3 regions of the Pseudomonas fulva genome follow, and region 1 is predicted to be linked to each of the others. Evidence: predicted binding sites of a transcription regulator. Region 1 holds the regulator's gene; each other region holds the start of a gene.

Region 1 (6,706 bases):
GGCGGCGAGCCCCAGGGCGACCTGAAAGCGGCCATCGACAGCCAACTGGGTGGCTTCGAGGCTTTCAAGGAAGCCTTCACCAAGGCGGCACTGACCCGCTTCGGCAGCGGCTGGGCGTGGCTCAGCGTGACGCCGCAGAAGAAGTTGGTGGTTGAGAGCACCGGTAATCAGGACAGCCCGCTGATGAACGGCAATACGCCGATCCTCGGCCTGGACGTCTGGGAGCACGCCTATTACCTGCGTTACCAGAACCGCCGCCCGGAATACATCGGTGCGTTCTACAACGTCGTGGACTGGGCAGAGGTTGCCCGCCGCTATCAAGCCGCAACGGCGTGATCCACGGCTTCAGGAGCATCCATGAGCCCATTGCATGAGCTGATCGTGGCCAACCGCCGCTCGCTGCGTCATGCACTGGGGTTCATGGTGGTCTTTGCCGGCGGGTTGATTCTCGTCGTCAAGCTCTTGAACGGCGCGCCGGGCTGGTTTTGACCAGCCCGTCAGATGGCGCGTGCCACTGTGCTATACGAATTCTGCTACTCGCCTTCGTCGAAGTAGTTGTTGATCAGATCGACCAGGGCCTGCAGCGCCTCGTCCTCGCGCTCCCCCTCGGTCAGCAGGTGCACGTTGGTACCCTTGCCTGCTGCCAGCATCATCACCGCCATGATGCTCTTGCCGTCCACCAGTGCTTCGGCGCTACGGCCGATCTTCACCTGACACGGAAAGCGCCCCGCGACGCCGACGAACTTGGCGGCCGCCCGGGCATGCAGGCCGAGCTTGTTGATGATGGTGATTTCACGGGCGGGCATCGCGGCAATTCCTTAACTGAGGTCGCGGTGGCGGATCTGAACGTTCTTCAACAACGGCTTGAGGGCCTGGCCCAGGCGATTGGCCAGGTAGACGGAGCGGTGATGGCCGCCCGTGCAACCGATGGCCACGGTCACGTAGGAGCGGTTGCTGGCCGCGAAGCGCGGCAGCCATTTGTGCAGATAGGCATGGATATCCTGATACATCTCCTCGACATCCGCCTGCGCCGCCAGGTATTCCTCCACCGGCTGCTCCAGGCCGGTGAAATCACGCAGCTCGGGCTTCCAGTAAGGGTTGGGCAGGCAGCGCACGTCGAACACCAGATCGGCATCCACCGGCATGCCGCGTTTGAAGCCGAACGACTCGATCAGGTAGGCGGTGCCGGGCTCGGGCTGGTTGAGCAGGCGCAACTTGAGGGTGTCGCGCAGCTGGTACAGATTCAGGTGGGTGGTATCGATCTTCAGGTCGGCCCGGTCGATGATCGGGCTCAGCAGCTTGACCTCGGCGACCATGGCCTCGGCCAGGGAGCGCTGGTCGTTGGTCAGTGGATGGCGCCGGCGCGTCTCCGAAAAGCGCTTGAGCAGGGTTTCTTCACTGGCATCCAGGTACAGCACATCGCAACGAATGTTGCGTGAGCGCACTTCGTCGAGCAGTTCGGAAAAGCGCCTGAGCTGGCTGGGCAGGTTGCGCGCATCGATGGACACCGCCACCTGCGGATGCAGCAGTTCGGTGTTGGGCAGTGCGCGCTCCGCCAGCTCGGGCAGCAGGCCGGCCGGCAGGTTGTCGATGCAATAGAAGCCGTTGTCTTCGAGCACGTCGAGCGCCGTGCTCTTGCCCGAACCGGAACGACCGCTGACGATGATCAGGCGCATGGGCTAACCCCGCAGGCTATTGGCCGTTCTGGACGTTCACGACGGTCTGGTACAGGGCTTCGCTGTCCTGGGCCTGGCGCAGCCGTTCGCGGACATCCTCGCGGTCGAACATGCTGGCGATCTGGCGCAGCAGCTCGAGGTGCTCGTCGGTGGCCGCTTCGGGTACCAGCAGCACGAAAAGCAGGTCGACGGGGGCGCCGTCGATGGCGTCGAAGTCGACCGCGGTGCTCAGCTTGAGCAGGGCGCTGATCGGCGTGTTGCAGCCGGGCAGGCGACAATGGGGAATGGCGATGCCGTTGCCGAAGCCGGTCGAACCGAGCTTCTCACGGGCGATCAGGCTTTCGTAGATGGTCTGGCCATCGAGATCGGGCAGGTCGCGCGCGATCACGCTGGCTATCTGTTCGAGGACACGCTTCTTGCTGCCGCCCGGCACGTTCACCAGGGAACGGCCGGGGGTCAGGATGGTTTCAAGTCGGATCATAGGAGAAGGACGAACTCAGCGGGCCATCGCGCCCTGCTGGCGATCGAGCTGTTTTTCCTTGTGCTTGATAAGTTGGCGATCGAGTTTGTCGGTGAGTAGATCGATGGCTGCGTACATGTCGTCGTGTTCGGCATTGGCCACCACTTCGCCTCCTGCGATGTGCAGGGTGGCTTCGACTTTCTGCTTGAGCTTCTCGACCTCCAGGATAACCTGCACATTGGTGATCTTGTCGAAGTGCCGCTCGAGGCGCTCGAGCTTCTCTTCGATGTAGCTGCGTAGTGCGTCTGTCACATCCAGCTGGTGTCCACTGATGTTGACTTGCATACCGCTTCTCCTTGTTGCCGTGTGTGAGTGGCAGGCTTGGCAGCCTGCCGCAGGAACACTGGGGCGTTGCTTTCGCTACAAGGGCACCCTACATCAGTCGCTTGCGTTCGCTCGAAGGCGCTATACCGAGCGATTCACGGTACTTGGCGACTGTGCGGCGCGCCACTTGAATGCCCTGTGCTTCCAGTAAACCAGCGATCTTGCTGTCGCTCAATGGCTTTTTCGCATTTTCCGCCGCGACCAGTTTCTTGATGATCGCGCGGATCGCGGTCGACGAACATTCGCCACCTTCGGCGGTGCTGACGTGGCTGGAGAAGAAGTATTTCAGCTCGTAAATGCCACGGGGGGTGTGCATGTACTTCTGGGTGGTGACGCGGGAAATGGTCGACTCGTGCATGCCCACCGCCTCGGCGATGTCGTGCAGCACCAGGGGCTTCATGGCCTCGTCGCCGTAATCCAGGAAACCGCGCTGGTGCTCGACAATCTGCGTGGCGACCTTCATCAGGGTCTCGTTGCGGCTCTGCAGGCTCTTGATGAACCAGCGTGCTTCCTGCAGCTGGTTGCGCATGAAGGTGTTGTCGGCGCTGGAGTCGGCGCGCTTCACGAAACCGGCGTACTGGGCGTTGACGCGCAGGCGCGGCATGGCTTCCTGGTTGAGTTCGACTAGCCAGCGATCGTTGTGCTTGCGCACGATCACATCCGGCACCACGTACTCCGGTTCGCTGGACTCGATCTGCGAGCCAGGGCGCGGGTTGAGGCTCTGGATCAGTTCGATGACCGGGCGAAGTTCGTCCTCCTTGAGCTTCATGCGGCGCATCAGCTGGCTGTAGTCACGGTTGCCGAGCAGGTCCAGGTACTCACTCGTCAGGCGCTGTGCTTCCTTGAGCCATGGAGTTGAGGCGGGCAGTTGGCGCAATTGCAGGAGCAGGCATTCGCGCAGGTCGCGAGCGCCGATTCCCGACGGCTCGAACTGCTGGATACGGCGCAGCACGGCTTCGACTTCGTCCAGCTCGACATCCAGCTCCGGGTCGAAGGACTCGACGATCTCGTCGAGGGTTTCCTCCAGGTAGCCCTGGTCGTTGATGCAGTCGATGAGCGTTACGGCGATCAGGCGGTCCTTGTCGGACATGGGCGCCAGGTTCAGTTGCCAGAGCATGTGGCTATGCAGGCTTTCGCCCGAGGACGTGCGGGTGGTGAAGTCCCATTCGTCATCGTCATTGCTGGGCAGGCTGCTGGCACTGGTCTGGTAGATGTCTTCCCAGGCCGTATCCACGGGCAGCTCATTGGGAATGCGCTCGCCCCATTCGCCGTCTTCCAGGTTGTCGACGGTTTGCGGGCTTTCCTGAAAGCTCGACTCCTGAAAGGTCTCTTCCTGAACGGCGGTCGCCGCCGCGCTTTCGGCGCCGTCGGCCATTGGGTCGGAGTTGTCGAAGTCTTCGCCTTCTTCCTGGCGCTCCAGCATCGGGTTGGATTCCAACGCCTCCTGGATTTCCTGTTGCAGATCCAGGGTCGACAGTTGGAGCAGGCGAATGGCTTGTTGCAGCTGCGGCGTCATCGTCAGCTGCTGGCCCATTTTCAGGACTAGCGATGGTTTCATTGCAGACCTTATCCGGCGTCTGTACGTAATCCACGACAGGGCGACGAAGCGCCACTAGGAAGCAAATTATATGCCTGAATCCGAGCCCTTTGCCTAGGGCCTGTTACCATTTCGTTGCGATACGGCTCGAACGGTAACGGGCGCTGGCAAAGATTCATGGGAAGGGGAATCCGCTACAGGCGGAATTCGTGGCCCAGGTAGACTTCCTTGACCACCTGGTTGGCCAGGATCGCCGCTGAATCACCTTCGGCGATCAGCTGGCCATCGCTGACGATGTAGGCGGTTTCGCAGATGTCCAGGGTTTCACGGACGTTGTGATCGGTGATCAGCACGCCGATGCCCTTGGCCTTGAGGTGATGGATGATCTGCTTGATGTCGCCCACGGAGATGGGGTCCACGCCGGCGAAGGGTTCATCGAGCAGGATGAATTTCGGCGAAGTGGCCAGGGCGCGTGCGATCTCGACGCGTCGGCGTTCACCACCGGACAGGCTCATGCCCAGGTTGTCGCGGATATGGGTGATGTGGAATTCCTGCAGCAGGCTCTCGAGCTCCTGCAGCCGCTGTTCGCGGTTGAGGTCCTTGCGGGTTTCCAGGATCGCCATGATGTTGTCGGCAACGCTGAGCTTGCGGAAGATCGAGGCCTCCTGGGGCAGGTAGCCGATCCCGGCACGGGCACGGCCGTGCATCGGCTGATGGCTGACGTCCAGGTCGTCGATCAGTACGCGGCCCTGGTCGGCCTGCACCAGGCCCACGATCATGTAGAAGCAGGTGGTCTTGCCGGCGCCGTTTGGGCCGAGCAGGCCGACGATCTGCCCGCTCTCGATGCTCAGGCTGACGTCGCGCACGACCTGGCGGCCTTTGTAGCTCTTGGCCAGGTGCTGGGCTTTGAGAATCGCCATGGTTATTGGCCCTGCTCGGCAGCGGGGGCCGCTTTCTTCTGCGGCTGGATCACCATGTCGATACGCGGGCGCGGGCTCGACACGTTGGTGCCGGTGGCGCGGCCGGCGTTGACGATCTGGCGGCGCGTGTCGTAGACGATCTTCTCGCCTTCGAATGTATTGCCTTCCTGCACGACCTTGGCCTGGTCGATCAGTACGATGCGCTCGTTGGCGGCGAAGTACTGGATGGTCAGGCCGTACGCCTTGACGATCTGCTTGTCGGCCGCCGGCTTCTGCTCGTAGTAGGCCGGCTTGCCCACCGAGGTGAACACGTCGATGTCGCCCTGTGCGTTCTGGGTGATGGTAACGGTGTCGCCGGTGATCTTCATGGTGCCCTGGGTGATGACGACGTCGCCGCGGTACACGGCTACGCCTTGCTTGTCGTCCAGTTCAGCGCTGTCGGCCTGCACGCGGATCGGTTGATCGCGGTCACTCGGCAGAGCCCAGGCGCTTACGCTTCCGAGCGTGGCGCCAAGGCTGAGAAGTAGGGGGAGGGTTTTAACGAACCTCATGCTGGCCTCTTACATTGGACTGCAGGATCATCCTGCCGTCATTCAAGTACGCTTTCATTCCTTGTGCCGTGGTCACCCCATTGGCCGCGTCGATTCTAACGGCTTGCTGGGTCTGCGCATATTCCTTCTGGGGGAATACGGTCAGGCGGCTGGTGGTGAGTATAGTGGGGCGGCCCTTTTCGTCCGTGCGCTCGACGCGCACCTGGTCGATCAGTTCGACCTCGTTGCCATCGGGGCCGACTTCGCCACGGGCGCTGCGTACCTTCCAGGGCAACTCGGTGCCGCGGAACAGGTTCATGCGCGGCTCGGTGAGCAGGGTGGTGTCGCTGCTCTGCACGTGTTCGAGTCGTTCGCTGGTCATGTCGTTCTGCACCCGGCCGTCGGGCAGGTACTGCACGCTGCGCGCATTGATCGCATAGAAGTCGATGGGGTTTTCCGGCCCGCTGTGCTGGGGCGCGCTGGAGAAACTGTCCGGATTGATGTTCCAGTAGCCGGCCGCCACGATCAGCAATGCGCCGAAGGTCAGCAGGACGGGGGTGAGGAATTTGCGCAGCATCGGCAGGCCCTAGAGGTAGGCGGATTGGGCGGCGTCGAGGGTACCCTGTCCGCGCATGATCAGTTCACAGAATTCGCGGGCGGCGCCTTCGCCACCGCGTGCCCGGGTCACGCCATGGGCATGCTCGCGCACGAATTCGTTGGCGCTGGCCACGGCCATGCCCAGGCCGACCCGGCGGATCACCGGCAGGTCCGGCAGGTCGTCACCCAGGTAGGCGACCTGCTCGTAGCTCAGGCCCAGCTCGGCGAGCAGCTCGTCGAGCACGTCGAGCTTGTCCTCGCGGCCCTGGTACAGGTGCTGGATGCCGAGGTTCTGGGCGCGGCGCTCGACCACCGGCGTCTTGCGGCCGCTGATGATGGCGGTGCGTACGCCGGAGTTGATGAGCATCTTGATGCCCTGGCCGTCGAGCGTGTTGAAGGTCTTGAACTCGCTGCCGTCGACCAGGAAGTACAGCTTGCCATCGGTGAGCACGCCGTCGACGTCGAAGATCGCCAGCTTGATCGCTTGAGTACGCTGCAGCAGATCGTTCATCACATCACCCCCGCGCGCAGCAGGTCGCCCAGGTTGAAGGCGCCTACCGGGCGCCCGGTGGCGTCGATCACCACCAGGGCGCTGATCTTGT
Region 2 (6,706 bases), 350 kb from region 1:
GGAGCCCGGCACCACCGGTACGCCGGCCTTGATCATGGCGTCCTTGGCCGACACCTTGTCGCCCATCAGGCGGATGGTGTCGGCTTTCGGGCCGATGAAGGCGAACCCGGAGTTTTCCACCTGCTCGGCGAAGTCGGCGTTTTCCGCGAGGAAGCCGTAGCCGGGGTGGATGGCGGTGGCACCGGTGACTTCCGCGGCGCTGATGATGGCCGGGATGTTCAGGTACGACAGGTTGCCCGGCGCCGGGCCAATGCACACGGACTCGTCGGCCAGGGCCAGGTGCATCAGCTCGCGGTCGGCAGTGGAGTGCACGGCCACGGTCTTGATGCCCAGCTCCTTGCAGGCACGCAGGATGCGCAGGGCGATCTCGCCGCGGTTGGCGATCAGAACTTTTTCCAGCTTCTGCATTACGGGTTCCCCGTGCATCAGACGATGGTGAACAGCGGTTGATCGTATTCCACCGGCTGGCCGTTCTCGCCCAGGATGGATTCGATCGTGCCGCTGGTTTCGGCCTCGATGTGGTTCATCATCTTCATCGCTTCGACGATGCAGAGGATGTCGCCCTTCTTCACGGTCGAACCGACTTCAACGAAGTTGGCCGAGGTCGGCGAAGCGGCGCGGTAGAAGGTACCGACCATTGGCGAGCGCACCACGGTGCCGTTCAGTTTGGCAGCGGCCGGGGCAGCGTCAGCGGCAGCCGCAACCGGAGCGGCTGCTGCTGCGACCGGAGCAGGCGCTGGGGCGTAGGTCGGTTGGGCGTAAGCCGGTTGCTTGCCATGACGGCTGATGCGTACGGACTCTTCGCCCTCTTTGATTTCCAGCTCGTCGATGCCGGACTCTTCCAGCAGCTCGATCAGTTTTTTGACTTTGCGAATATCCATAGGTGTTCAACTCCCAGTCTGGTCAGGGTCGTTCAAGTTTGCGAATGACCGCCGCTTGAACAGATCGTGTGAAAGCTACTGCGCTCGGTCATGCTGCGTTAAAAATCGGCTCAAAATGCTCATTTACAACTCGTAAACTGCGCTTTTTCGCCGTTTTTTGCCTTGCCTGACCTTCGCTCGCGACGCTTTCACATGATCTGTCTAGGCGCCGGTTTCAGGTGTTTTTGCTCGCCAGTTGCTCCAGCGACGCTTCGAGCGCCAGGCGGTAGCCGGTGGCGCCGAGCCCGCAGATCACCCCTACCGCCACGTCGGAGAAGTAGGAGTGGTGCCGGAAAGGCTCACGCTTGTGCACGTTGGACAGGTGCACTTCGATGAATGGGATGCTCACTGCCAGCAATGCGTCACGTAATGCGACGCTGGTGTGGGTGAAGGCCGCCGGGTTGATGATGATGAAGTCGACGCCTTCGCCGCGGGCGGCGTGGATGCGCTCGATCAGCTCGTACTCGGCGTTGCTCTGCAGGTGCAGCAGATGGTGGCCGGCTTCGCGGGCGCGCCGTTCCAGGTCGAGGTTGATCTGCTCCAGGGTGGTGGCGCCATAGGTGCCGGGCTCTCGGGTGCCGAGCAGGTTCAAATTGGGGCCGTGCAAAACCAGCAGGGTCGACATGATCCGGGCTTCCTTCTTTTTAGCTGCGCGGACTCTGCCAGAAGTGCCGTAGGGCTGTCCAGTTTTTGGGAGTAGTCAGCACGATCCGTGCAGGGTTGGCCGAATATGTGACCGAATTGCCTAGAATCGTTCTCGCGCGCTGCTCAGGCGCTCGGCAAAGCCTGCGGCATCGATTTCGCCGACGACTCGCAACTCGTGCATTTCCTGCCCGTTGGCGGCGAACAACTGGATCGCCGGCGGGCCGAACAGCCCATAGCGATCCAGCAGCGCGCGTTGGGCGGCGGTGCTGTCGGTCATGTCGAAACGCAGCAGCTGATAGTCGGCCAGTTGCGGACCGATCTGCGGGGAATGGAACACGTCGCGCTCGATCTTCTTGCAGCTGATGCACCAGTCGGCGTACCAGTCGAGCAGCAGCGGCTGGCCGCTGCCCTTGGCCTGGGCCAGCGCGGCGTCCAGCTCGGTGGGGGTGCTGACCGTCTGCCAACTACCGGCGGCGCTCGCTTGAGTGCTGGCGATGCCGCCGGCCAGCGGTTGCAGGGGATCGTCGTTGCCCTTGAGAGCGCCGGTCCAGACCGCCAGGGCATAGACCAGCAGCGCCAGCCCGAACAGCTGGGCGAGCTTGCCCCGTGCATCTTTAGCGGTGAATTCCAGGGCGCCGAGGAACAGCGCGACGCCGGCGGCCAGCAGCCCCCATAGCGCCAGGGCGACCTGTCCCGGCAGTACACGCTCGAGCAGCCATACCGAGACGCCCAGCAGCATCACGCCAAAGGCGTTGCGCACGGCGACCATCCAGGTGCCGGACTTGGGCAGCAGGGCGCCACCGCCTGCGGCGAAGATCACCAGCGGCGTGCCCATGCCCAGGCCCAGGGCGAACAGCTGCAGGGCGCCGCCCGCTGCATCGCCGGTGCTGCTGATATACAGCAGCAGCGCGGTGAAGGGCGCAGTGATGCACGGCGAGACGATCAGGCTGGACAACACGCCCAGGGTCGCCGCGCCGGCGATGGTGCCGCCCCTGGTCTGCGCCGCCTTGCGGTCCAGGCGCTCACGGATAAAGGCCGGCAGGCGCAGTTCGAAGACGCCAAACATGGCCACCGCGAACAGCGCGAAGAACAGCGCGAAGGGCACCAGAATCCACGGTGATTGCAGCATGGCCTGCAGGTTGAGCTTGGCGCCGAACAGACCCATCAGCGCACCGAGCGCGGCGTAGCAGGCGGCCATGGGCAGCACGTAGGCCAGCGACAGCACCAGGCCGCGGCCCTTGCTCGGCCGCCCGCGCAGCACCACGCCGGAGAGGATCGGCAGCATGGGCAGCACGCAAGGCGTGAAGGTCAGGGTCAGGCCGGCGGCGAACATCAGCGCCAGGTCGGTCCAGCGCCAGGTGGCTTTGCCGCTGGCGGGCGTAGCTGCATCGCCGGCCTGGCCGGCAATGCCGCCATTGATGGCCAGCGTCTCGGTTTCCGGCGGATAGCACAGGCCCTTGTCGGCGCAGCCCTGGTAGGTGACGGCGAGGTTGAGCGGCTTGTTGTCCGGGTTGTTCAACGGGATGTCGACATCCAGTACTTCGTAGAACACCTGCACGTCGCCGAAGTACTGATCGTTCTTGTGCAGGCCTTGCGGCACCTCGACGGGGGCGCCGGCCAGCGCGGCCGGTTCGACCTTGAACTTGAACTGGTGGCGATACAGGTAATAGCCCTCGGCCGCCACGAAGCGCACCTTCGCCGACGTCGGCGAGCTCTCGACCAGGCTGAGCGTGAAGGCCTCGCGTATCGGCAGGAAGTCAGCGCTGTTGTTCAGCGCCTGGCCCAGGGGCGCGGCATTCGGACGGCTGTCGAACATCCCGGCGCCGGCAGGCAGGACGACGAGCAACAGCAAGAGGCAGATAAAACGTGGCATGGGCATCTCGTGGGGCATTGATCGCACCATGATAACGGAGCCGGCGATCCCTGCCATGGGGCGTGCTGTAAGTGGCGGTTGCGCCTGGCGTATGGCGTCTGCCCCGGCACTGTGCTGCTGCGACACAAGGCCGCGTGGGAGCTAGCCAAGCGTAGGATGGTGTCGCATATCCATGTGGGAGGGCGCCATGCCCGCGACATTCGGGCGCATGGCGCCCTCCCACGTGTGATGTGGGTGAAACCCGTTGGCCAGCGATGGCTTTCGCTGTTATCTGCGCCCCTCCCGGGCTTGCCTCGGACACCTTTTTGCTTGCCCCGATATGGTGAGTTTCAGGGCTTGCTGCTTCATCTTGGTTCGTATCCTTCGCCGGCCACTCCCGCATGCGGTCGCCCGCCAGGCCCGTATTCACTGGCCTTTCCGCTATTTTCAACGCCCTGGCATGCAACCTGCTATCGAGCTTGTGCACCCATCAACGATGGGGCCGGTGGGCAGCCATGCTCACCCCACATAACCGAATCCAAGGCAAAGACGCCTGAAGCTGACAACAGCTCCAGGCGTCTTTTTTTTGGCCTGCCGTTTCTGCTGGCCAGCCTTGGGGCGTTGCAAAACCGTGATAGCGCAGCAGACAGAGGGCAGGCTATGAACTCCATCGTCACATCGATCAAGCGCGAGACCCTGATCGTCATCGGCAACGGCATGGTCGGCCACCACTGTATCGAGCAATTGATCGCCAGTGGCGCGCTGCACCGCTATCAGGTGCACGTATATGGCGAAGAGCGTCAGCGCGCCTATGACCGCGTGCACCTGTCCGAGTACTTCTCCGGCAAGGATGCCGAAGCCCTGGCCCTCGGCGAGGCCGATCTGTACGCCAGCAATGGCGTGCACCTGCACCTGGGTGAGCCGGTGCTGGAGATCGACCGTGAGGCGCGCGAAGTGGTCACCAGCCAGGGGCGTCGTGGCTACGACCGTCTGGTGCTGGCCACCGGGTCCTATCCGTTCGTGCCGCCGATCCCCGGTGCCGAAGGCAATTCGCGCCTGGTCTACCGCACCCTGGACGATCTCGATGGCATCCGCAGCGCCGCCGCAGGCGCCCGCCGGGGCGTGGTGGTCGGCGGCGGCTTGCTCGGCCTGGAAGCGGCCAATGCATTGAAGTCCCTCGGCCTGGAAGCCCATGTGGTGGAGTTCGCGCCGCGGCTGATGCCGGTGCAGCTGGACACCGATGGCGGCGACGCGCTGCGGGCGCGCATCGAGGCGCTGAGCGTAGGCGTGCATCTGTCACGCGCCACCCAGGAAATCGTCATCGGTGAGGAATACGCCTACCGTATGAATTTCAATGACGGTGAGTATCTGGAGACCGACCTGATCCTGTTCTCCGCCGGCATTCGCCCCCAGGACGCCCTGGGCCGCGCCGCCGGCCTCGATATCGCCCCGCGTGGCGGCGTAGTGGTCGACAACGATTGCCGCACCAGTGACCCTTTGATTTATGCCATCGGCGAATGCGCGTCCTGGAACGGCACGGTATTCGGCCTGGTGGCGCCCGGCTACAGCATGGCTCGCGCCGTGGCCGCGCAACTGGCCGGTGAGCCCCATGAACCCTTCACCGGTGCCGACATGTCGACCAAGCTCAAGCTGCTCGGCGTGGATGTCGGCTCCATCGGCGATGCCCACGGGGCCACGCCGGGCGCCAAGAGCTACCGCTACATCGACGAAGCGGGTGCCAGTTACCGCCGCCTGGTGGTCTCGGCGGATGGCCAGCGGGTCATCGGCGCCGTGCTGGTCGGCGACAACAGCTACTACGACACCCTGCTGCAGTACGCCCAGAACGGCATCAAGCTGCCGGCCGATCCGTCGAGCCTGATCCTGCCGCTCTCCGACGGTGCGCCGACCCTGGGCGCCGATGCGTTGCCGGATACCGCTACCATCTGCTCCTGCCACAACGTCAGCAAGGGCGCGGTGTGCTGCCAGGTCGACGCCGGCATCACCGACCTCGGCGAGCTCAAGGCCATCACCAAGGCCGGCAGCGGCTGCGGCGGCTGCAGCGCGCTGCTCAAGCAGGTCTTCGAGCACGAGCTGAGCGCCCGTGGCGTGGCGGTCGACAAGAGCCTCTGCGAGCACTTCGCCCATACCCGCCAGGAGCTGTACGCCATCGTCCGCGTGGAAGGCGTGCTCAGTTTCGAGGAACTGCTGGCCAAGCATGGCCGCGGCCACACCGGCTGCGACATCTGCAAACCGGCGGTGGGCTCGATCCTCGCCTCGTGCTGGAACCAGCCGATCACCGATCCGGCGCTGATTCCGCTACAGGACACCAACGACACCTTCATGGCCAACATGCAGAAGAACGGCACCTACTCGGTGGTGCCGCGCATCCCCGGCGGCGAGATCACCCCGGACGGCCTGCTGGCCATCGGCGCCGTGGCGAAGAAGTACGACCTCTACACCAAGATCACCGGCGGCCAGCGCATCGACCTGTTCGGCGCGCAGTTGCACGAGCTGCCGGACATCTGGGGCGAATTGATCGCCGCCGGATTCGAGACCGGCCACGCCTACGGCAAGTCGCTGCGCACCGTGAAGTCCTGCGTGGGCAGCACCTGGTGCCGCTATGGCGTACAGGACAGCGTCGGCATGGCGCTGCGCCTGGAGGATCGCTACAAGGGCCTGCGCGCGCCCCACAAGATCAAGTTCGCGGTCAGCGGCTGCACCCGCGAGTGCGCCGAGGCGCAGAGCAAGGACATCGGCGTGATCGCCACCGACAAGGGCTGGAACCTCTACGTGTGCGGCAACGGCGGCATGCGCCCGCGGCATGCCGAGCTGTTTGCCACCGATCTGGACGACGAGGCGCTGATCCGCACCATCGATCGCGTGCTGATGTTCTACATCCGTACCGCCGACAAGCTGCAGCGCACCTCGGTGTGGCGCGAGTCGCTGGAGGGCGGTCTGGATTACCTCAAGGCGGTGATCCTCGACGACAGCCTGGGCCTGGCCGCCGAGCTGGAAGCGCAGATGCAACTGGTGGTCGACCGCTACGAATGCGAGTGGGCGGGCGCCCTCAAGGATCCGGAGAAGCTCAAGCGCTTCCGCACCTTCGTCAACGACAAGCGCGCCGACCCGGACATCCATTTCGTCAAGGAGCGCGGTCAGCGCCGCCCCATCACCGCCAGCGAACTCCACCTGATTCCCGTTACCGAGGAGGTGCTCTGATGAGCCAGTTCAATGCCGTGCGTGCCCAATCGCTTCCTGCCACCGAATGGCAGCCGCTGTGCCGCAGCCA
Region 3 (6,706 bases), 360 kb from region 1:
ACGGCCGCTGCAGCGTGAAAAAACCGGGCATGGCCCGGTTTTTTTATGCCCGACTGCGCCCGGCGCTCGTGCCGATACCGGACGAAGCAGCGAATCGCGGGCAAAAAAATGGGCGCTTCATGCGCCCGGAGAAATCAATCGATGCACCATTTGTGAGTGACTCGGGCCAGTGAAGTTCCCCGAGATTTATAGGGCGAACTGTTCGAAGGCGGCAGGTCTACATGAGTATCAGGGCACGCCGGCTTGGCGTGTCGCCACGTTGTTGCCTGCGGGAGACTCGCCATGAGCCGATGGATCATCACCTATAGCCGAGATGAGGCTGCCGAAGTCCTCAAGGTGAAATCGAAAGACAAGCCCAGCCTGGAGCAGGCGGTCACCTGGGTGCTCGAATGGGCGCAGGAGAATCTCGAACCCCTCGAGCCCAAGGAGCAGCCCCACGAGGAGCAGACGCCAGCGGTGCGCCTCGAGGAGCGCTACGGCATCACCATCACCGGCATCGCCAAGGACTGACCGGCCTCCCTACGCCCGGGCGCGCTGCTGGTCGGCAGGCGCACTGGTGCTACGTCGTTGCAGGGGCTCGACCTTGCGCTGTTTTTCATGCAGGAAGCTCAGCACCGCGTGGCGATAGGCGTTGTAGCGCGGATCGTCCGCCAGGGCGATGCGGTCGCGCGGGCGCGGCAGGTCGATGCTGAGGATCTCGCCGATGGTCGCCGATGGGCCGTTGGTCATCATCACGATGCGGTCGGAGAGCAATACGGCTTCGTCGACATCGTGGGTGATCATCATCACCGTGTTGTGCAGCTCGCTCTGGATGCGCATGACCTCATCCTGCAGGTGGGCGCGGGTCAGGGCATCGAGTGCGCCGAACGGCTCGTCGAGCAGCAGCACCTTGGGTTCCATCGCCAGGGCGCGGGCGATGCCGACGCGCTGCTTCATGCCGCCGGAAATCTCGTTGGGGCGCTTGTGCAGGGCGTGGCCCATGCTTACCAGTTCCAGATGATGCAGCGTCCAGTCGCGGCGCTCGGCCTTGCTCTTCTTGTGCTTGAATACCTTGTCCACCGCCAGGGCGACGTTTTCCTGCACGGTCAGCCAGGGCAGCAGCGAGTGGTTCTGGAACACCAGGCTGCGATCCGGGCCGGGACCACGTACCTCGCGTCCGTCGAGAATCACCGCACCGCTGGTCGAGTCGGTGAGGCCGGCGACGATGTTGAGCACCGTCGACTTGCCGCAGCCGGAATGGCCGATGATGGAGATGTACTCGCCGCGCTCGACGTTGAGGTTGATCTGGTTCAGGACGTGGGACGTGACACCGTCACGCTCGAAGTACTTTTCCACATGCTCGATGCTCAGGTAGTGCTTGCTCATGTCTGTCTCCTCAGGCCGATGTGCCGCGGGTGATGCGATTGCCGACGAACAGCACCAGACGGTCGAGCACGAAGCCGACCACGCCGACGTAGATCAGGGCGAGAATGATGTCGCTGATGCGCGAGGCGTTCCACGCATCCCAGATGAAGAAGCCGATGCCCACGCCGCCGATCAGCATCTCGGCGGCGATGATCGCCAGCCACGACAGGCCCACGCCGATACGCAGCCCGGAGAAGATGTACGGTGCGGCGGCCGGCAGCATGATCTTCTGGAAGTATTCCACGCCATTGAGGCGCAGCACCTTGGCGACGTTGCGGTAGTCCTCGGGAATGTTGCGGATGCCCACCGAGGTATTGATGATGATCGGCCAGATGGCGGTGATGAAGATCACGAACAGTGCCGAGGGGTGGCTGTCCTTGAAACCGGCCAGCGACAGCGGCAGCCAGGCCAGCGGCGGCACGGTACGCAGGATCTGGAACAGCGGGTCGAGGCCGCGCATCGCCCAGGTCGACTGGCCGACCAGCACGCCGAGGGCGACGCCGACCACCACCGCCAGGGCATAGCCATAGGCCACGCGCTCGAGGCTGGCGAGCAGCTGCCAGGCCATGCCGACGTCGGTGCCGCCGTTGTCGTAGAACGGATTGACGATCAGTTCCCAGGTGTCCTCGATGACCTGGCTGGGCGGCGGCAGCGCGGCATTGGCGCCGCTGCACAGCAGTTGCCAGACGAGCATCAGCGCGGCGGTGATCACCAGCGGCGGCAGCACCGACTGCATCAGGGTGGTCGACAGGCGTTTCAGCCAGCTGGGGGCGATGACGCCAGCCGGCAGGGCCAGCGATTTGACGGGCGCATTCATGGCGTTTCTCCGGTTAGACCTTGAGAGTCAGGCTATCGAGATAGGCTTGCGGGTTTTGCGGGTCGAAGGTCTTGCCGTCGAAAAAGGTTTCGACGCCGCGGGATTTACCCTGGGGAATCTGTTCGGCGGGCACGCCGAGTTCGGCCGCCGCCTGGCGCCAGATGTCCTCGCGGTTGACCTGGTCGATCAGTGCCTGGCTGTCGAAATCCTTGGGCAGGTAGCCCCAGCGCTTGTTTTCGGTGAGGAACCACAGGTCGTGGCTCTGAAACGGATAGGAGGCGAACTCGCTCCAGAAGCGCATCAGGTGCGGGCTGTTTTCCACCACACGGCCGTTGCCGTAGTCGATGTTGCCCTGCAGGCGCGCCAGCAGGTCCTTGGCCGGGGCGCCGATCCAGCGGCGCTTGGCGCAGATCTCCGCGACCTTTTCCTTGTTCGCCGCGGCCTCGCAGAACATCTGCGCTTCCATCACCGCCTTGAGCAGGGCGCGGGTCGCGTTGGGGTTGGCGTTCACGTAGTCGGCGCGCAGCGACAGCGCCTTTTCCGGGTGGTTGGCCCACAGCTCGCCGGTGGTCACCGCACTGTAGCCGATGTCCTGGTTGATCAGCTGGGCGTTCCATGGCTCGCCGACGCAGAAGGCATCCATGCTGCCGACCTTCATGTTGGCGACCATCTGCGGCGGCGGGATGACCACCGTCGGCAGATCCGTGTTGGGCTCGATGCCGCCGGCGGCCATCCAGTAGCGCAGCCACAGGTCATGGGTGCCGCCGGGGAAGGTCATGGCCGCGGCGATCTTCTGGCCCTTGGCCTGCTTGGTCGCGACCGCCTGCTTGAAGGCGCTGGCGTCGGTGCCGAGCTTGAGGTCCGCGTATTCCTTGCTGATGGAGATGCCCTGGCCGTTGAGGTTCAGGCGCGCCAGCAGGACCATCGGCAGCGGCGTGTTGTTGGTGGTGATCTTGCCGGCGGCCATCAGGTAGGGCATCGGCGTGAGGATATGGGCACCGTCGATGCCGCCACTGCCAGCGCCGAGCACCAGGTTGTCGCGGGTGGTGCCCCAGGAGGATTGCTTGAGCACTTCCACCCCGGTCATGCCGTGCTTGGCGAACAACCCCAGCTCTTCGGCGACGAACAGTGGCGCAGCATCGGTGAGGGCGATAAAGCCGAGTTTGGCCTTGGTGGTTTCCAGGCCATCCGTGCCGGCAGCCCAGACCGCACTGCTCAGACCTGCCGGCAGCAGGCTCATCAAGGCACCGCCGCCGAGCAGCCCCATGGACTGCTTGAGGAAGGTGCGGCGTGGCAGGCCGGTTCTTTCTTCGGCGTTCTGCTGTTCGCGTGGCGTGTCGTCCATCTCGTTCTCCCCAAAGGCACGCAAAAAAAACGGCGTCACGCTCAGGCAGCGCTGGGCTGCATCGAGTGTGGACGCCGTTGTCCAGAGTTCGGATTGTGGAGGGGCAGGGCCTGCCTCCTTGCCAGGAGACGTAGCAGGTTGCATGCCAGCCATTTCGGCGCCTGATTCGACTGCGGGGCCGTCGATGGTGGAGCCCCCTTATCGAGGCGTTAACTGGTTGAGCGGGAAGGCTTTTCGGACCGCGCTCGATACGTCACGGCGATCCGCGCAGTGCGCGGGCCACCGTCGCTATCGCACAGCAGCGGGGCGCGATACGTCTTTGGTGCGCGGCGCAGGTGCATGGAGGTTCGGGAATGGGCGCTGGTAGTCAGATGGATCTAGGGAAATAAGGCAAAAGCGGCCGTTACCCTATCCGTGAGAACGGGCGGTGATACCCGTGATTTTTCGCGGGCATGGCCCGCTCCCACAAGGGATCAGGCGTAGGGTGGATGACGCTTCACCCATCCACCGCTCTGCAATCGCAATGGTGGACAAAAAGAGCGTTGTCCACCCTACGGGAACGACCGGCCGCTCCCGCCACGTTTAAGCCATTGCGAATGGCATTCTTGGGGTGGGGGGGGAGGCGACGCTCAGTCATAGAGCCGCAGCTCGCTCAGCCGCGCTTGCCCTTGTCGCCTCGCGGAGTTGGCTGCGCCTTGCGCGCGGCAAAGGTGAGCAGGCTCTGGGCCACGTCGACCAGGCGCATGCTGCGCTCCATGGCCGATTGGCGCAGACGCGCGTAGGCGTCCTCTTCGCTCAGGCCGTAGTCGTTCATCAGCAGCTTCTTGGCCCGCTCGATCAGCTTGCGCTCGTTGAGGGTTTCGCGGGTTTCCTGCAGTTCGTCGCTGACCTTTTGCAGGCGCTGGTTCTGCTCGTGGAGAAGATCCAGCACCGAGCGGGCCAGGTGGCTGCCCACGGCACCCTGGGGTGGGGTGTCGAGGGTGCTGCTGTGCACGCTGAACAACAGCGCCTGGTCGCTGGCAGCATCCATCTGCGCCACACGGCCGAGCAGGGCGCGGTGGTTGTCCAGGTCGGCATGGGCTTCGGCGATGCTGCGCCGGCAGCGTTCGAGCAGGCACTGGGTCAGGTGGCTTTCCACCTGTTTCATGGCGTCGATGCGCCTGGTGTTGAGCTCGAACCATAGCTCGCACAAGCCCGGGTCCACCTGGGCCGCGGCGGAGGTGCGCCTGGCGACCCCGCGCAGGCTGATCACCTGGGCCACGGTGTCGGTGCCGAGAATACCCTGCCACAGGGCACTGGCCTCGGCATCGGCGAACTCGCCGAAGATGTCGAAGCAGCGCTCCTGGCCTTCCTGCAGATGCAGCAGGCGGGCCTGCAGTTCGTCATCGAAGTGCCCACGGGAAAAACCTTCCACGCCGACTGCACGTTCCTGGCCGGCGAGCTCCTTGCCCTGCATGAAGTTGAACAGCGCTACCAGCAGCCGGGTGAGGCCGGGGTCGGCGGCGGTATCGGCCGCTTCGAAGACCACCGCCAGAAGCCCGCCGATGAGGCGGGTAAAGGCCTGGGTCGCCTGGCGTGGCGACAATTGCCGTTCACGGATGCGCCGGCGCAGCCCAGGCAGTTCGTCGAAGCCATGCAGCACGTAGGCGATGCGGTTGAACAGGCGCGCCCGGTCGGCGGCGTTGGCCTGGGCGGTGTCCATGGACAGAAAAAAACCATGCACCTCGCGCTCTACGACGGCGCAGTCTGCGCTGTGGGCATCAAGTTGGTGCAGATAGTGGTCCGTCTGGTTGCCCAGATAGACGTTCGAGTAGCCCCGTTCCTTCTGCAGCTGGTGTACCAGCTGGCTGATCCGGGTAACCAGCTCGCAGGTGACGGACAGGCTTTCCAGGCCCTGCAGCTCGCAACGGCGGGCGGCGAGCATGAAACGCAGGGTGGCGGGCATCTTGTGATCGGGCATGGCAGGGTCTTGTCGGTCGCAGTGTTGAACCAGAACGGTGCAAATAGCAGTCCAGTTCTGCTGGGCCACCTGCTTCAGGCGCTGTGCAGGTGCAATTGCTCGGCGGCCAGCATGGCGGCGCCAACCACCTCGCCGATCACCAGGATGGCCGGGCTTTTCAACTGAATGGCCTGGGCGTCGTCGGCCATCGCCTGCAACGTGCTGCGGCATTCACGCTGCTCGGGCAGCGAGGCGTTCTCGATCATCGCCACCGCGGTGTCGGCGGGCATGCCGGCGTCCAGCAGATGCTGGCGGGTGTCGGCCAGGGTGGCGATGCCCATGTACACCACCAGCGTGGTGCCGGCGTGGGCCAGGGCCTGCCAGTTCGGCGAGGTGCCGTCCTGGGTGTGCGCGGTGACCAGCGTCACCCCGCGCGCCACGCCGCGCAGGGTCAGGGAGATACCGCAGCGTGTCGCTGCAGCCAGGCCGGCGGTGATGCCGTTGACGATCTCGCAACGCACGCCGCGCCCCGCCAGCCAGTCGGCTTCTTCGCCGCCACGGCCGAAGATGCACGGGTCGCCGCCCTTGAGGCGCGCCACCACCTTGCCCTGGCGGGCGTAGCGCAACATCAGGCGGTGGATGAACGCCTGGGGCGTGGAGCGACAGCCGCCGCGCTTGCCGACGCGAATCACCCGGGCGCCGGGGCAGTGCTCCAGCACCTGGGGGTTGACCAGATCGTCGATCAGCACCACGTCGGCCAGGCCGAGGGCGCGCACTGCCTTGAGAGTGAGCAATTCCGGGTCGCCGGGGCCGGCGCCGATCAGCCATACGCTTGGGTTCATCACGGGATTCCTCTGTCTAGGTTCAACCCAGTCTTCGCTAGGCTTCGATCGTCTGTAGCGCCAGCAGGCGCTTGATTTCCGGGACGCAGGAGCCGCACCCGGTGCCGCAGCCGAGATTCCGTTTCAGTGCGGCGAGGTCACAGCCGCGTTCGATGCCCTCGCGCACGGCGGTTTCACTGACGTTCATACAGGTGCACAAGGTTTTGCCAGTACGTATCGTCGTCCGCCCAGGCGGGGTTTCCAGCGGGGCCAGAAGCCAACGCCGCAGGGCGCGGCCGGTGTCGTCGTCCAGCGAGGTCTGGTTCTGCCAGAGTTCACGCAGCCAGTTATGTGCTCTGCTTTCGCCACTCAGGGCAAAA

Evidence for each region. Region 1 encodes sigma-54, which starts transcription at its own class of promoters, with help from an activator protein. Its sites were predicted from a motif close to ANTGGCATNNANNTTGCTNT; they were not measured.
Region 2: a site for sigma-54 is predicted at 3,872-3,891, ahead of nirB (nitrite reductase large subunit NirB). Genes of this name have one in related genera too.
Region 3: a site for sigma-54 is predicted at 3,697-3,716, ahead of K8U54_RS04090 (CmpA/NrtA family ABC transporter substrate-binding protein). Genes of this name have one in related genera too.

The regions. Positions count from the first base shown of each region.
Region 1 is NZ_CP082928.1:1,265,216-1,271,921, reverse strand. Features, by position in the region: gene K8U54_RS05810 (superoxide dismutase) at 1-336, shown strand, start outside; gene K8U54_RS25180 (hypothetical protein) at 358-489, shown strand; gene K8U54_RS05805 (HPr family phosphocarrier protein) at 534-806, opposite strand; gene rapZ (RNase adapter RapZ) at 819-1,676, opposite strand; gene ptsN (PTS IIA-like nitrogen regulatory protein PtsN) at 1,693-2,157, opposite strand; gene hpf (ribosome hibernation-promoting factor, HPF/YfiA family) at 2,173-2,481, opposite strand; gene K8U54_RS05785 (RNA polymerase factor sigma-54) at 2,570-4,078, opposite strand; gene lptB (LPS export ABC transporter ATP-binding protein) at 4,252-4,977, opposite strand; gene lptA (lipopolysaccharide transport periplasmic protein LptA) at 4,980-5,528, opposite strand; gene lptC (LPS export ABC transporter periplasmic protein LptC) at 5,515-6,084, opposite strand; gene K8U54_RS05765 (KdsC family phosphatase) at 6,094-6,615, opposite strand; gene K8U54_RS05760 (KpsF/GutQ family sugar-phosphate isomerase) at 6,615-6,706, opposite strand, start outside.
Region 2 is NZ_CP082928.1:1,613,911-1,620,616, reverse strand. Features, by position in the region: gene accC (acetyl-CoA carboxylase biotin carboxylase subunit) at 1-408, opposite strand, end outside; gene accB (acetyl-CoA carboxylase biotin carboxyl carrier protein) at 426-881, opposite strand; gene aroQ (type II 3-dehydroquinate dehydratase) at 1,096-1,545, opposite strand; gene K8U54_RS07300 (protein-disulfide reductase DsbD) at 1,666-3,438, opposite strand; gene nirB (nitrite reductase large subunit NirB) at 4,078-6,636, shown strand; gene nirD (nitrite reductase small subunit NirD) at 6,636-6,706, shown strand, end outside.
Region 3 is NZ_CP082928.1:906,862-913,567, reverse strand. Features, by position in the region: gene dcd (dCTP deaminase) at 1-1, shown strand, start outside; gene K8U54_RS04105 (hypothetical protein) at 283-510, shown strand; gene K8U54_RS04100 (ABC transporter ATP-binding protein) at 520-1,365, opposite strand; gene ntrB (nitrate ABC transporter permease) at 1,376-2,221, opposite strand; gene K8U54_RS04090 (CmpA/NrtA family ABC transporter substrate-binding protein) at 2,235-3,566, opposite strand; gene K8U54_RS04085 (nitrate regulatory protein) at 4,219-5,526, opposite strand; gene cobA (uroporphyrinogen-III C-methyltransferase) at 5,601-6,347, opposite strand; gene K8U54_RS04075 (nitrate reductase) at 6,385-6,706, opposite strand, start outside.